DNA from 4 places in the Pseudodesulfovibrio portus genome. Region 4 is predicted to be linked to each of the others. Evidence: predicted binding sites of a transcription regulator. Region 4 holds the regulator's gene; each other region holds the start of a gene.

Evidence for each region. The regulator sigma-54, encoded in region 4, starts transcription at its own class of promoters, with help from an activator protein. The targets are predictions, from matches to a motif close to CTGGCACGGNNNNTGCTT.
Region 1: the regulator sigma-54 is predicted to act here: its motif matches at 1,593-1,610, upstream of OO730_RS07900 (flagellar hook protein FlgE).
Region 2: the regulator sigma-54 is predicted to act here: its motif matches at 2,482-2,499, upstream of OO730_RS08960 (ammonium transporter).
Region 3: the regulator sigma-54 is predicted to act here: its motif matches at 1,290-1,307, upstream of OO730_RS06780 (Spy/CpxP family protein refolding chaperone).

Annotation. Positions count from the first base shown of each region.
Region 1 is NZ_AP026708.1:1,626,034-1,630,051, forward strand. It holds gene OO730_RS07885 (MBL fold metallo-hydrolase) at 1-334, shown strand, start outside; gene OO730_RS07890 (Hpt domain-containing protein) at 393-782, shown strand; gene OO730_RS07895 (OmpH family outer membrane protein) at 851-1,408, opposite strand; gene OO730_RS07900 (flagellar hook protein FlgE) at 1,703-3,325, shown strand; gene OO730_RS07905 (tetratricopeptide repeat protein) at 3,461-4,018, shown strand, end outside.
Region 2 is NZ_AP026708.1:1,855,151-1,859,168, reverse strand. It holds gene murI (glutamate racemase) at 1-548, shown strand, start outside; gene OO730_RS08965 (P-II family nitrogen regulator) at 763-1,101, opposite strand; gene OO730_RS08960 (ammonium transporter) at 1,111-2,331, opposite strand; gene OO730_RS08955 (hypothetical protein) at 2,737-2,910, opposite strand; gene OO730_RS08950 (TPM domain-containing protein) at 2,992-3,624, opposite strand; gene OO730_RS08945 (TPM domain-containing protein) at 3,640-4,018, opposite strand, start outside.
Region 3 is NZ_AP026708.1:1,397,369-1,401,386, forward strand. It holds gene thrB (homoserine kinase) at 1-57, opposite strand, end outside; gene pyrR (bifunctional pyr operon transcriptional regulator/uracil phosphoribosyltransferase PyrR) at 61-603, opposite strand; gene OO730_RS06775 (IscA/HesB family protein) at 772-1,119, shown strand; gene OO730_RS06780 (Spy/CpxP family protein refolding chaperone) at 1,503-2,093, shown strand; gene OO730_RS06785 (IscA/HesB family protein) at 2,331-2,669, shown strand; gene OO730_RS06790 (phenylacetate--CoA ligase family protein) at 3,289-4,018, opposite strand, start outside.
Region 4 is NZ_AP026708.1:303,687-307,704, reverse strand. It holds gene OO730_RS01555 (LptA/OstA family protein) at 1-733, shown strand, start outside; gene lptB (LPS export ABC transporter ATP-binding protein) at 734-1,462, shown strand; gene rpoN (RNA polymerase factor sigma-54) at 1,703-3,112, shown strand; gene hpf (ribosome hibernation-promoting factor, HPF/YfiA family) at 3,149-3,688, shown strand; gene OO730_RS01535 (PTS sugar transporter subunit IIA) at 3,691-4,018, shown strand, end outside.

The DNA.
Region 1 (4,018 bases), 1.3 Mb from region 4:
ATGCGGCACGTTGTTTTGCAGCAACTCGCGGCTCCTGTTCGCAGGGACCGAAAACGGCATCCCCCTCAGGCGGCCCACCGTGATCACGGCCCCGGGACAGGGAGCGGTCTCCCTGGAAGAGGCATACGCCCGCATCCGTTCCGACGCCCCGGAAAAAGACTTCTGGGTGCGGGCCCATTACTCCCACGCCCGGAAGGTGTCCGAGGCGTACAAGCAGCTCCCGAACCGATTCTGCCTGAGCAATCCCGCCTTCCGCTCCATGCAGGAGGTTGTTCTCGAATTCGACGGGGACCGCTGGCACAGGCGCGCCGGCAAATTCTGCACCTGCAAATGACCCGGGGATCGGTCCGGTTGCGGCTCCGGCGCACGGAAATTCCTTCCCATAAGACAGCGTGAATGATAAACAGGACTCCACTTTCGACAAGGGAGCCAAGAGCATGACCGATGTCCTTTTCAACCAAACGCAATTCCTGGCCAGCCTGGCTGACGACGAGGAACTCGCACAGGAACTGCTGGTCGCCTTTTTCCAGGACAGCCCGCAGAGGACGTCCGAACTGCGGGAGGCCATCGATTCGGGAGATGCCCTGACAGCCTCCAAGCTGGCCCACTCCCTCAAGGGCATGTGCGGCGTGGTCCGGGCCGAACGGCTGTCGGAACTGGCCCTGAACATGGAGCGCCTGTCCAGGGACGGCGAAATGGACCAGGTCAAAACGAATTTCGACCTGTTCGTTGCGGCCCACCGGGAGACCACGGACCAGATGAATGCCTACATGAACCACTGACCGAATCCACGACAACAAAAAAAGGGCACCCGCGCGCGGGTGCCCTTTTTTTGTTTCTTTCGGTCCGGCTATTCGGCGGGCTTGGCCGCTTCGGGCGCGGCTTCAGACGCGGCTTCGGGGGCGGCCTCTTCCTTTTCGGGCGCTGCCGCTGCGGCGGGCGGAGTAAAATCCAGGACCACGCCGTCCATGGCCGCCACGATGTCGGCGGTGATGTCGACGGCGTCGCTGGCGGAAATCACGGCCTGCTTGCTCAGGATGAGGGTCAGTCCGTTTTCGGCGCGGTATTTCTCCAGCACTTCGTTGAACTTCGCGTCGACCAAGGCCACGATGCGCTGCTGCTCGCCGTTCATGGTGTTCTGCAATTTGCCCATGGCCAGCTTGTAGGCGGCCACGGTTTCCTCAGTCTGATTCTCCTGCATGGCCTTGTAGGCGGCCTCGGCCTCGGCCTGCATGGGCGCTCCAAGCTGCTGCAGGTAGGCCATGGCGTCCTTGGCCACCTTGTTGTCCTTGAAGGCTGCGGCTTCGTCCACAATGCAGATCTTGACCGAGGGTTCCTGCCGGTCGCAACCGGCCATGAGCATGAGGGCAAGGGCCGCTGCGGCGAGCAGAATAAAGGTCTTCTTCATCAATGATATCTCCATGTTTTTTCGATTGCTGTCACTTTCGACGAAAGTCCGGCCAGCCTACGCCGTGAGGGAAAAGCTGGCAAGGGAAAGATCGGAAACCCCGACCACGCCTCCACCGGAGACGCCGGAAGGATATTCCTGCCCGGTGCCGGACCTTATATATTGAAATACAATACGATTCAAAATGGCACATCCCTTGCTCACACCACGGGTGAGAAGGAATCGGGAATTTCTTTCCGGGAACGGGTCGTTCCGGGATTCCCGCCACATCCGGCCAGCCGGATTGGAGGAAGTATGAGTTTCAGCAGTTTGTATGTTGGAGCCACTGGCGTGGTCGCGCACAACGCGAGCATGCAGGTGGTGGGCAACAACCTGGCAAACGTCAGCACCACGGGCTACAAGAAGGCCGACACCCAGTTCGGGTCGCTCATGAGCCAGCAACTGGGCACCGGGGGCTCCATCTATGAGACGGGTGCCTTCGCCTTCAGCCAGATCGGCAAAGGCGTGGCCGTCTCGGAAATCCGCACCATCTTCACGGAGGGCGGGCTGGAGACGACCACCACGGCCACGGACCTGGCCATCGAGGGAAACGGCTATTTCGGGGTCAACAACCCGTATGACGGCAACACGACGAACGGCGCGGAGTACTACACCCGCGCCGGCGCGTTCCGTTTCAACAACGAAGCCTACCTCGTGGACCCCCACGGATACCGGCTGCAGGGGTACGTCGTTGACCGCGAGACCGGGGAACTGGCCACCACCATCTCGGACGTCCAACTGCCGTACGAAGACGAAATCGTCGACGGCAACCTCGTCCGCACGGTGCAATCGGAGCCCCGGGCCACCACTTCCTTCGAAATGGTCACCAACCTCGACCACACGGCAGCCGACCTGTTCGGCAGCTACTCCACGCCCTTCATGGCCATGCTCGAGGCATACAACGCCAACCTGAGCAACGCGTCCACGCCCTTCGGGGACACCCTGCCCGAGTATTCATCGAGCATCACCTGCTACGACAACGAGGGCAACGGCCACGAAGTGACCGTCTATTTCGACCCCATAGCGGACTACACCCTGTCCAACGCCACCCCGGGGAACTCCTATTGGGAGTACCTCATCGCCATTCCCGCCGAATCCGACGGCTCGGCGGCCTACGGGACCTCCGGGGCCGGACTGGTCGGCGCGGGCGTCATGGTCTTCGACGGCCAGGGGCAGTTCGTGAACCAGGTCGCGTTCTCCCTGGACTCCACCACGGCCAGCAGCGCCACCAGCCCCGGCGCGTGGACAACGGCCTCCTTCGACGAGGACGGCCTGCCCCAATTCGCCGTCACCTTCGGCAGCAACGGCGGAGCCATCGGGACCGAGCATTTCATTTCCTACGACTTCGGCATCACCTCCGCCACCGGGACCTGGACCGGCGGGGTGAGCAATGCGAGCGGCCTCGGCAACAACGTGCAGAACCTGGCCTCCATCGGCGACCCGGTGCGGGACGCCCGCGTCACCACCAGCTACGACAACCCGTCCGCCACCCTGTACCACATCCAGGACGGCTACACCTCGGGCTACCTGCAATATGTCAGCGTGGACCGAGAAGGGTTCCTGAACGGGCATTTCACCAACAACCAGACAGAACAACTCTTCCAGGTCGCGGTATACACCTTCAACAGCCAGTGGGGGCTCAGGCGAAGCGGCCACACCAACTTCGTGGCCACCGAGGCCTCGGGAGCGGCCATCGCCGGGACGGCCTCGACCAACGGTCGAGGCACCATCGCCCAGAACACGCTGGAGGAGAGCAACGTGGACATGGCCGAGGAATTCGCCAAGATGATCATCACCCAGCGCGGGTACCAGGCCAATACCAAGGTCATCACCACCTCGGACTCCCTGCTCAACACCCTGATTTCCACCAAACGATAAAACCGCTCACTTCCGCCGGGAACGGGCCGCACCCCATACGTTTCGGGGGCGGCCCTTTTCTTGTCAACCGCCCCGCCTCCTTGAATTCCCCCGGCAAACGGGATAGTGGAACCGCAGCAACCAAGGAGCCCTTCCATGACAGAGAATCCGACCCCGCGCACCCCGGCCGACATCATGGCCGCCGTCACCGAAGTGGAACGCCAGGCCCCCGGCGGGGCGGAGGCCCTGTACATGGCCGCCATGCTGGCGGACTCGCCGCTGCCCTACGACTTTGCCCTGGCCATGGACGGCACCCCGCACAACCCGGCCCTGATCAACCCGGCGGCCGCATTTTTCGCCACCACCGCCCTGTTCGAGCCGCTGGTGGAGCTCGACCTTGTCCGGACCGACGCCGACGCCCGGATTTTCACCCTGCCCCGGGACGTCCGCGACGCCCTGCGGGACGCCCTCGACCCGGAGCAGACCCTGGAATGGGCCGGAAGGGCCGTGTACGGCCTGAACCTGATCCTGCCTGACGCCGAGCCGCAGAACTGGCCCACGGTCCAGTGGCTCATGCCCCACGTCCATGCCTGCCGCGACCTGGCCGGGGACATCGGCCTGACCACGGCGGCGGCCAACCGGGTCCTGCACCAGGCCGGGTTCTCGCTCCACCACCAGCAGCGCCATCAGGAAGCAGCCGCGCTCCTTGAGGCG
Region 2 (4,018 bases), 1.6 Mb from region 4:
GCGTTGTCGAACCCGGTGCCCGCGCAGCCTGCGCCGCCACCTCCAACAACGCCATCGCCGTCATCGCCACGGAATCCACCATCGCGGGCGGGGCCTACCAGAGGGCCATACACGCCATCGCTCCCCGGGCGCGCATCGCGGGACACCCCTGTTCCCTATTCGTGGCCCTGGCCGAAGAAGGGTGGATCGACGGTGCCGTGCCCGAAGCCGTGGCGTCCCGCTATCTCGACCCGGTCTTTCACCCCGCATCGGGAACCGGCAGCCCAGTCATCCCCGACACCCTGGTCCTGGGCTGCACCCACTTCCCGCTTCTGGCTCCGGCCATCAGGAACGTGGTGCCCTCATCCACCACCATCGTGGATTCGGCTGCCACCACCGCAGAAGCCGTGTGCCGGGAACTCGACCGTCACGGGCTGGCCCGCACCGACATCGAGTGCGGTCGCACCCGCTACCTGACCACCGACGACGCGGCCCGGTTCGCCCGGACCGGCACCCGGTTCCTGGGCACCGCCATCTCCGATTCCGACGTAGAATTGGTCGATTTGTAAAGTCGCCTTCGGCGTGACCAGGGAATTTTTTCAAAAGGTTCCCTGGACCCTCCCAAACTTTTTGTGTCGTCTGTCGGCGGTAGAGACTTTGCCCACTGACCGCGCGGATGCGCATAGAAAAAGTTTAGGAAGGGAGAGGGGATGATGGTTCGGGGGAAGGGGAGAGGGACAACCCTTTGCAAAGGGTTTCCCTCTCCCCTTCCCCCGGAGGCCCTTAAATCGCCTCAATACCGGATTCGCCGGTGCGGATGCGGACGATGTCGTCGATGGGCGAGATGAATATCTTGCCGTCCCCGACTTCGCCGGTCCGGGCGGCCTGGGTGATGGTCTGGACAATATCGGGGACGATTTCGTCGCCCACGACGAGTTCTATCTTGATCTTGGGCACGAAATCGATCTGGTATTCGGCGCCCCGGTAGACTTCCTTGTGTCCGCCCTGGCGTCCGAACCCTTTGACCTCGCTGACGGTCATGCCCTTGATGCCGAGGCGGGTCAGCGCTTCCTTGATGCTGTCGAGCTTGTAGTTTCGGGTGATGACTTCGATTTTTTTCATGGCTGCTCCTTAGGCCTGGTATGCGGATTCGGAATGTTCCGAGGTGTCCATGCCGATTTCCTCTTCGTTGGCGGCCATGCGCAGGGGGGAAACGGCGTTGATCGCCTTGAGGATGATGAAGGACACGACAAGGGTGTAGCCGCCGACGATGGCGATGCCGGTGAGCTGGGTGAAGAGGAACCCGGCGTTGCCGAACAGCAGGCCGTCCGCCCCGCCGGGGTTGACGGAGGAGGAGGCGAACAGCCCCAGGGCGATGGTGCCGACCAGTCCGCCCACGCCGTGGATGCCGACCACGTCCAGGGAGTCGTCGTAGCCGAACCGGTTTTTGGCCATGACCGCCAGGTAGCAGCACAAACCGCCCATGAAGCCGATGACCACGGCGGAATTGGGGCCCACGAATCCGGCGGCGGGCGTGATGGTGGCCAGCCCGGCGATGGCCCCGGAGGCCGCGCCCAGGGTGGTGGGTTTGCCCGCGTGATACCATTCGACCACGGTCCAGGTGAGCATGCCGGTCATGCCCGCGATATGGGTGGCCACGAACGCGGTGGCCGCAATTTCGTCCGCAGCCAGGGCGCTTCCGCCGTTGAAGCCGAACCAGCCGAACCAGAGCAGGCCCGTGCCGATGAGCGTCATGGGCAGGTTGTGGGGGATGAACTGGCGCTTGGGGAACCCCTTGCGCGGGCCGATGAAGACGCAGGCCACCAGCGCGGCCACGCCGCAGGTCAGGTGGACCACCAGGCCGCCCGCGAAATCGAGGACGCCCATGGCCCAGAGGAACCCGCCGCCCCAGATCCAGTGGCAGACCGGGTTGTAGACGAACACGGCCCAGAGCACGGAAAAGGCGCAGAACGGGGCGAAGCGCACCCGCTCGGCGAAAGCGCCGGTAATCAGCGCGGGCGTGATGACCGCGAACATGCACTGATAGATCATGAACACGATGTGCGGCACGGTGGTGGCATAGGTCTCGCTGGGCGCTGCGGTCACCCCGCTCAGGGCGAAATAGGACATGTCGCCGATGAACCCGGCCACGTCCGGGCCGAAGCTCATGGAGTAGCCGAGGTATATCCACTCGAGGCTGATGAGTGAAATCATGATGATGGACTGCATGATGGTGCCGAGCACGTTCTTGCTCCGGACCATGCCCCCGTAAAACAGGGCCAGCCCCGGCGTCATCAGCAGAACCAGGGCCGCACAAACGAGAATGAAGGCGGTATCGCCGCTCTGGATCATTCCAACCCTCCCAATGATTTCCGGCCAATTCCTCAGGTTGCACTCAAGGAAGACCGCCCGGCGCGGCCTGCCTCGCTCATCCTCCTCAAGTTCCCGGCCCAAGGAGAATGACAATTTTGGTATAAATTGACCAGTTAAGGTGGGTAGTTAAAGCAATAAGAATGCCAATGGACAAGGGCGCATCATGATTGTGTTTTGCCAAGCCGTCGTCAATGGAAACTGACTTGTTTGCACATAAACGTTCGCAACTGGGGAAAGTATCATGACAATATTGTCATGAAGAAGAAAATCGGCGGTGGATGGAGGGAGTAATTATGACAAAGCGGAATCGCGGGACAAGATGCACAACGATTTGAGTATGTTTTACTGGTCAAATAATGGAGGTTTGGAGCCCCCTGCGGTGCATCAGGCGTGTGTTTCCGTGAAGGGGGCGTGATCGGAAGGTTCGTTGTCAAGCGTGGACAGCATGTCGCAGAGGAGTCTTGCGTTGGGGGACGGGCGATCGTCCAGCGCCCTCAGGATGGTGAGCCCGAGGAGCAGGATGAACAGTGATGCAGCGGCGAGTCCGATGGAAAACATGGTCTGGCCTCCTGTACGGAGAAGACCAGACCCGTGTTACGATTGTATTGAGGGTCTGTGACCCTTGTGTAAAATCAGCGATTATCCGTCGATGATCAGGTTGGGCAGTTCGTCGGTGTCGTCCGCCTTGACGGGGAATTTTTCGGCCACCAGTTCACCGCACCGGGTCACGCCCCGGCAGAGCGCCTCGCCGGGCTTGCCCGCCCTGATGCCCTCGGTGACCATGGTCACCACTTCCTGCCAAACCTGCGGGTCCACCTTGTCGTTGATGCCCTTGTCGGCCAGCACCTGCACCTGGTGTTCATAGGCCGAGACATAGATGAGGATGCCGGTCAGGTCGCGGGTGCGGTGCAGCCCGTGGCGATAGAAGGCGGTGAAGGCCGCTTCTTCGACCTCTTCGCGCATCTGGCGTTTGGAGATGAAGGGCTTCTTGAGTGCCGGGAAAGCCTCCAGCAGCCGGGACAGGATGAGGAACGCGGCCAAAAACACTGCCAGGAAGAACCACAGGTCCTCCTGACCGAAGGCCAGGGCCGCGCCGATGCCGACCAGCCCGCCGCCGATGAGCCCGCCGATCAGGGAGGCACGGGGGTATTCGTAGCTGGCGTCCGCAACCATGGGGACGATTTCGCCCGAGGTTTGTGTCTCCACTTCCTGGACGCATCGGATGAGCGTGTCCTGCTCGTCCTGGGTAAGGAAAGTCTGTGCTGTGTTCATGGTCATCTCCTTGGCCTACCAGCCACCGCTTGCGCCGCCGCCACCGAATCCGCCACCGCCGAAACCACCGAATCCACCACCACCGCCGCCGAATCCGCCGCCGCCACCATGTCTGCCTGACAGCATGGACAGCAGGAACAGGGTGGAAGCCGCGTCACCCATGCCGGAGCGGCGATAGACTTTGCCGGTCTTGGGGTCGCGCACGACCTGGTCGCGCATCTTGGCCCGTCCGAACCGTTCGGTCATGAAGATGATACCGAACATGATCAAGACGATGAAGGGGATCGCGCCCCCGCGACTGCGTTTCCGGGATGTCTGGGGCGGTGCCTCGAACTCGCCGCGCACGGCTTTGGTAATGGCCGCCGCGCCCGCCAGGAAGCCTTTGTCGAAATCC
Region 3 (4,018 bases), 1.1 Mb from region 4:
CACCAGGGTGATGCACGGATACTGAACCTCGTCGCGCTTGATGGGCACGAAAGCCATGCGCTATTCGCCCCGCACGAGGCAGACCTTGTCCTCGTCGTCGCGCTCGGCGACCAGCACGTTGATATGCTCGTCGCCCAGAGTGTCGATCCTCTTGCCCACGTAGTCGGCCTGGATGGGCAGCTCCCGATGGCCCCGATCCACGAGCACGAGCAGTTCCACCCGCTTGGGGCGACCGTAATCCAGGATCGCCTCCAGGGCGGCGCGGATGGTCCGGCCCGAGTAGAGCACGTCGTCCACCAGCACGATGGAGCGGCCCTCGACCTCGAACCCGATCTCCGAACAGTTGATGACCGGAGCCAACTCCAGGTTGGTGGTCCAGTCGTCGCGGTACAGGTTGATGTCCAGCTTGCCCAGCGGCACCTTGGTGCCCAGCCGCTCGTCAAGGAGCTTCTTGAGCCGTTCGGCCAGGTCCGCCCCGCGGCGCTGGATGCCGAGGATGGCAATGGACTCGTCGTCGCCCCGGCGTTCGTAGACTTCAAAGGCCAGACGCTCGAGCGTCCGGCTCATCTCCTTTCCGGTCAGTATAGTGCCGCATTCTTTCATGGCATGGGCCTCTCATGGCTGTTTTTTCACGGTCCGAGGAATGGAGGAAATTAGCCCATCTACGGGGGGTGGTCAACTTGCGCAAGTAGGAATCACTGCTTTTGGATTTGACAAAGGATAGTATTGATCTTACCTCTTCTTTTCCCGACCACAATTAGGAGGAATTATATGTTTGAAGTAACCGAAGCCGCCCAGAAACAGCTGGAAGGCTATTTTTCCGATAAAGAAGCGTCCCCCATCCGCGTGTACCTCGCGGCCGGTGGCTGAGCAGGCCCTCGCCTGACCCTGGCTCTGGATGAGCCTAACGATAAAGACGTCACTTACGAAGCTTCCGGTTTCACCTTCGTCGTAGACAAGGAACTCGAAGCCCAGACCGGCAATATCAAGATCGACATGACCTACTACGGGTTCGTGGTCGACTCCGAGAATCCCGTTGGCGGCAGCAGCGGCGGCAGCTGCGACTGCTCCTCTGCGGGTTCCTGCGGTTCCGCCGGATCCGGCGGCTGCGGCTGCTAGGGCGATAAGCCGCCATCTGCGGCGTTGCTGCAAAAAGGCCAGACCCTTGCGTATTGAGATACGCGGCGGTCCTGGTCTTTTTTTGCGCCTTGCAGCTGACGACTTCTCGCCCTAGCTGCGTCCCTCCGTCCTGGGGGATGATCGGTGGCGGGGAGAAGAGGTTCATGTGTTTGGCGCGGTCGGTGGCCACAGACCCTTGCGTATTAGGATACGCGGCGGTCCTGTTTTTTTGCGCCTTGCAGGTGACGGCTTCTCGCCCAAGCCGGTTCCATCCGTTCTGGAGAATGGGTGGCCGGGCACTGTGCCGATGTTCAGATTATAATATGAATGAAGAGTCCGCGCGGTAGGATTGAAGCCATTCACAACAGCACATGGGAGGTACCATGAAAAGGAATGCAATCATTCTGGCGTTGGTCGCAGCCATCGCACTTTGCGTTGCAGGGCTTGCAATGGCTCAATCCGGAAGCATGCCCGGTCCCGGCAGCGGCATGGGATATGGCGGCATGGGGTCCGGCGGCGGCAAAGGCTACGGCGGCATGTGGAGAGGCTACCAGGCCACGCCGGGGCAGCAGGAGGCGTTCAGGAAGATCACGGAGAAATACCAGCCGCAGTTCATCAAGCTGGCGGACAAGCTGTGGGCCAAACGGGCCCAACTCAACGGTGCCCTGGCCCAGGAAAAAATCGACCGGCAGCAGGCCAAGGCCTTTGCCAAGGAAGCCGGCGATCTCCTGGCCCAGTCCTATGAGCTGCAAGTGGAAATGCTCGCCGACATGCGCGAGCAGGGGTTGTCCTACTTCGGCATGGGCATGATGCACGGCGGCATGATGGGCGGCGGCATGATGGACATGATGCATGGAGGCATGATGGGCGGCATGATGAATATGATGATGGGCGGCGGCCAGCGGTATTACGGAGACGGTCAGCCCGGCCCCGGCGGCTATGGAAACATGCCGGGACCAGGCATGATGCAATAGGGCTTCGCCTGCGAAACACCCCCCCCCTGCCATCTCCTACCGTGGCGGATGGGCCCGACCTTTCTGCGTCTTGCAGATCAAGATTCTGTATTCCAACAGTCCGAAACTCATGGAAAACGCTCCGAAATGGGGCGTTTTCTGTTTTGGTGAAATACCTTTTTTTGCAGAAAAGGGGTTTACAAGACTATTTTCCTGATTACGTTTAGTAGATCGAAAACTACTATTAGGAGTATAGTCATGATCAATGTATCCGAATCCGCCCAGCAGGAGCTGACCAAATATTTCGCAGACAAGGAAGTGCAGCCCATCCGGGTGCACCTGGCCGACGGCGGCTGCGCAGGCCCCCGCCTGTCCCTGGCCCTTGACGAGCCGCGCGACGGCGACAAGTCCGTTGAACAGGGTGCCTTCACCTTCCTTATCAACGAGGAACTGGCTACCGCCTCCGGCGCGGTCTCCATCGACATGTCCGAGTACGGCTTTGTCGTGAATTCCGAGAACCAGATCGGTGGCGGCGGCTGCGGTTGCGCCTCCTCGGGTTCCTGTGGTTCCGCCGGCTCCGGCGGCTGCGGCTGCTAGGTTGCGATAAGCGGCGATCTGCTGCGTTAAGTGAATTGTTCGCGAGCAACGCGAGCGTTACAAGATCTTACACCTCAGGCGTGCTGCAAAAAGCCCAGACCCTTGTGTATTGAGATACGCGGCGGTCCTGGGCTTTTTTTGCGCCTTGCAGCTCACCACTTCTCGCAACCTAGCCGCGTTCCTCCGTCCTGGGGGACGGTCGGTGGCGGGAACTGGGAAATGCTGAATTCATTGCGATAGGCTGCGGATTATGCGTGGGGCGAAGTACACCGACATTACTCAGGTTCCCCAGCCCGGCGTCCGAAGAACCCAAAAAAATAAACGCGAGCGATTTGGGTGCCAAGGGCACCCAACAGCGGGTCACCCCACAGCCGTCCCGTAAGAAGAGGCTCTTCCTCCCCAAGACGCACTTCGTCATCTTCAGGCTTCGGAGAGTGGGTCGGATGTGCATTTTCCGAGGGGGGATTTGACCGCAGCGTAGCCTTCTACGTGAGGATCAAATTCCCCCTCGGAAAATGTGCAGACGGCCCGCTATCCGAAGCCGCAAGCAAAAACGAAAAGGGGTGGCATCTTGTGCCACCCCATTCGATTAGGACCGCAACCCCGGAATACCACCGGGTTAATCGAACGTCCTTTGGTCGACGAGCCGGGGAGCGCCCTCGGGCAGGGTGCCCGGCGCAACGGCTTCGACGATTGGTCTCAATTTCATGGTCGCCTGAAAATCGGCGACAAAGGATTCTTCATCCAGCGCGACAGCGGTCTCGCAGATCACGATCAGCGCATCTCTGCCATTATCACTCTTTACCTGAATCTGCCAGCCCGAAATGCCGGGATATTTGGCAATGACCGCAGCGGCTTGGCCTGGATAGATGAACTGACCCTTGACCTTGGCCGTGTCGTCGGCGCGGCCCTTCCAGCCCGTGAGCTTGCGGGCCGTGCGGCCGCACGCGCACTGGGCCGTGTCGATGGAGGACAGGTCGCCCGTGGCCAGCCGCACCAGCGGGTAGTCGGTGAAAAACGGGGTGACCACCACCTCGCCGAGTTCGCCGTCGGGCAGGGGCTCGCCCGTGGCCGGGTCGCAGATCTCCACATGCCGGTAATTGGACAGGTGCATGCCGCCCAGCTCCATGCACTCGTAGGCGATGCAGCCCACGTCCGCAGTGCCGTAGCCCTGGCGGACCGTGATGCCGAACATCTCCTCCACCTCGGCGCGCAGGGCTTCGGGCAGGGGCTCGGCGGCCACATAGGCCTTTTCCAGCTTGAAATCGTTCTTGAGGTCGAACCCCGCGGCCTCGGCCTTCTTGCCGATGACCTTGAGGTAACTGGTCATGCCCACGAAGGCCGTCACC
Region 4 (4,018 bases):
TGTACTCACCCTGGCCAAGGGGCAGCGGGTTAAGACCGACTTCATGACCGATGACGGATGGGTGGCAATATTCAACCTGAACGAATCCAAACGGGAGCTTTCCCGCGCGGTCGGGTTTGCCAACGCCAAGTATCTCAAAGTCATTCCGAGGAAGAAGGGCGCTCCGGCTCCCGCCCCAAAGGCCGAGCCCGATGCTCCCGTGGTCTCCACCAAATCCGCTGCGCCCGCCCAGAGCGGCCCGGGAGAGATCAAGGCTCCTGTGGTGGAGGAACCCTCCATCGATCCCATCAGGGTGGGGGTGGACCCGAGTCGGATGCCGGTCAAGATCACTTCCGATCGCATGACCTATGACGAGTCGGGCAAGGTCGTGTCTTTTGTGGGCAACGTGGTGGCCGAACACGGCCAGCTGACCCTGTGGGCCGACCGGTTGTCCGCCTATCTGGCTTCCAAGACCGACAAGAAGTTTTCCGCCGACTCCGTTGAACGGATCGTGGCCGAGGGCAACGTCAAGGCAAAGAAGGAGTCCACCGAGGGCACCTGCGGCAAGCTGACCTATTTCGTTGATCGTCAGCTGCTCCGGATGGAGGACAAGCCGCTTCTTCAGGACGGTCCCAACAGCCTGACCGGCGAAGTCATCAATTTCCATATCAGGGAAAACCGGTCCGAGGTCGAAGGCGGCAAGGATCGCGTCAAGGCCATCTTCATGACGCCTGAAAACTTGAAGGTGCAGTAGATGACGACAGCCGGACTGAGGGCGGCGAACCTCTCCAAGCGATACGGCCAGAAAGAGGTCGTGCACGGCATCAACCTTGAATTGAATCCCAAGGAAGTTGTCGGCCTGCTTGGCCCCAACGGTGCGGGCAAGACCACCACGTTTTACATGCTGGTGGGCATCGTCACGCCCAATACCGGGCTTGTCTCCCTGAACGGCGAGCCCATGACCGACAAGCCCCTGCACGAGCGGGCCCGCATGGGAGTCAGCTACCTGCCTCAGGAAAGTTCCATCTTCAAAAAGCTGACCGTGCGCCAGAATCTCCAGATCATACTGGAGCAGACGACCATGACGCCTCGTGAGCAGATGGCCAGGGCGGACGAACTGATGGAGATGTTCACCATCACCAAGCTTGCGGACCAGGCGGCCATGTTCCTGTCCGGCGGCGAGCGGCGCAGGCTCGAAATTGCCCGGGCCCTGATCATGGACCCGCAGTTCATCCTCCTTGACGAGCCCTTTGCGGGCATCGACCCGATCGCGGTCATCGACATCCAGGAAATCATCTCCGTGCTCAAGTCCATGGGCATAGGTATTCTCATATCCGATCATAACGTTCGGGAAACTTTGAATATCTGCGATCGCGCCTATCTCGTCTACGAGGGCACTGTCATCCTTGAAGGAGCGCCGGACGAGATCGTCCAGAATAGTCAGGCCCGCCAAATCTACCTGGGCGAAGACTTCAGCCTGTAGCCCGCATCCTACATTTTTGCCGATTCCCGATTTACACCTTACCCAAAGGTTGGTACACTTTTTTCATAGTGATTAATGTCCATTTTATTGCCAATAGTAACAGAGTGTTATAACAATCTTGTTGCTTCCCTTTCTCGAATGTGCCATACTGAATGTGTAGAAATGATGTATTGAATGAAAAAAAATCGCATGGAATATTTCCAGACGTAATTCGATTATAGCAGGTTCAGAGATGTAAATATGGGTTTGGAACTCAGGCAACAACTCAAACTTTCCCAGCAACTGGTCATGACGCCGCAGTTGCAGCAGGCTATCAAGCTGCTGCAGTTGTCTCGTTTGGAGCTGCTTGAAACCGTGCAGCAGGAACTCATGGAGAACCCGTTTCTCGATGAGTTGGAAACCGAAGCCGAAGTGCACGATTCCTCGGAGAAGCTGACCGAATCCCAGGCTGAAGAAGAACTGGTGCGCAATGCGGACTGGGAGAACTATCTGGGCGAATTTTCCAGCACGTCCAAGCAGGCCACGGCCCGTGATGCCGAAGTCCCGGAGGACGGCCTCTCCTTCGAAGCCCGCCTGGCGTCCAAGCCCTCCCTTGAAGGCCACCTGAATTGGCAGATGCGGCTATCCAATTTTACCGACCAGGAGATCGCCATCAGCGAGATCATCCTGGGCAATCTCGACACCAACGGCTATCTTCAGGCGTCGGTGGACGAGATACGGCTGATGGTCCAGGCTTCCGCAGAGGAAGTCGAGGACTTGCTGATGCGTATCCAGCGCCTGGACCCGGTCGGGGTCGGCGCCCGTACTCCACAGGAGTGTCTTCTCGTCCAGATGGAAGTTCTCGGCCTCGATGATCCGATCCTGGTCTCCCTGGTCAAGGACCATCTGGAGGACCTGGAGAAGAACCGCTACAAGCCCCTGGCCCGCAAGTTCAAGTTGTCCATGGACGAGCTCAAGGAGTACCTTGACCTCCTGCAGACGCTGGACCCCATGCCGGGCACCAATTTTTCCAGCAACGAGCCTCATTACGTCAGCCCGGACGTGTATGTTTACCGATACGGAGAGGATTTCGTCATCATCCTGAATGAGGATGGCCTGCCCCGGTTGCAGATGAACACCTTTTACATGGATTCCATGAAAGGGGCCGCCGACAAGGAAAAGGAATATTTCCAGGAAAAGATGCGTTCTGCTGCATGGCTCATGAAAAGCCTGTACCAGAGGCAGAGGACGCTGTATAAAGTAGTTGAGAGCATTGTCCGCTTTCAGCGGGAATTCTTCATCGATGGCGTGACAAAGCTCAAACCATTGATTCTCAAGGAGGTGGCCGAGGATATCGAGATGCATGAATCCACCGTCAGTCGTATCACTACCAACAAGTACGTCTCGACGCCGCACGGGATCTACGAACTGAAGTTCTTCTTCAATTCGGCCTTGGATCTTGATGACGGTTCCCAGGTGGGTTCGGAGAGCGTCAAGGCGCTCATCAAGCAGATGATAGCAGGTGAAGATACGAAGAAGCCGCTGAGTGATGAACGGATCGGTGAAATCCTCAAGGACAAGCTCGAGGTGAACATCGCCCGGCGCACGGTCGCCAAGTATCGCTCGGCCATGGGCATCCCTTCGTCTTCCAAACGCAAGCAGTATTTCTAACCACTGTTTGCCGGACTTCTACCAAGGAGGCAGCGTATGAACATCAGCTTCACTTTCAAGAACTTCGAGCCGTCCGATCATCTCAAGGGCTACGCGAACAAGCGATTTGAAAAAGTGGCAAAATACGTTTCCGATGCGGAATCCGATCTTCAGGTCAATCTGCTGGTCGACAAATATCGTCACAAGGCCGACGTGATTCTCAATTCCGAAGGCATACATATATCTGCGTACGAGGACTCCGAGGACATGTACTCCACCATCGACATGGTGCTGGACAAGCTCGAAGCCCAACTCAGGAAAATGCGTGAAAAGCAGAAGAGCCGGGTCAAGAAGGCGCGGGGCAACAAGGTGATGATGAACGTCCTCACCTACGAGGACAAGACTCCCGGGGAAGCCCCCAAGATAGTGGGCACGGACGAATATGTGCCCAAGCCCATGTCCATAGACGAAGCCGCCATGCAACTTGATGCGCTCGAAAACGAGTTCCTTGTCTTCCGCAATGCGGAGACCGAGGGTGTGAATGTGATCTACAAACGTAAGAACGGCGATTACGGCCTCATCGATCCCGGATACTGATTATGAAACTCGGCGACTACCTGGCGAAGGAACTTGTCCTTCCCGAATTGGCGTCCGGCACCAAGTCGGACGTATTGAAAGAACTCATCGCCCCCGTGGGCGTTAAATATCCCGAGATGGACACGGACCAGGCGGTCCGTGTCCTTCTCGACCGTGAGAAGCTCGGCACCACCGGGATCGGCGACTCCATCGCCATTCCCCACGGCAAACTCGAGGACCTGGAACAGGTCGTCGTTGTCGTGGGCCGAAGCCTCAAGGGCGTTGACTATGATGCCCTGGACCACAATCCCTGTTCCATCTTCTTTCTGGTGCTGGCTCCGGAGCAGGTGG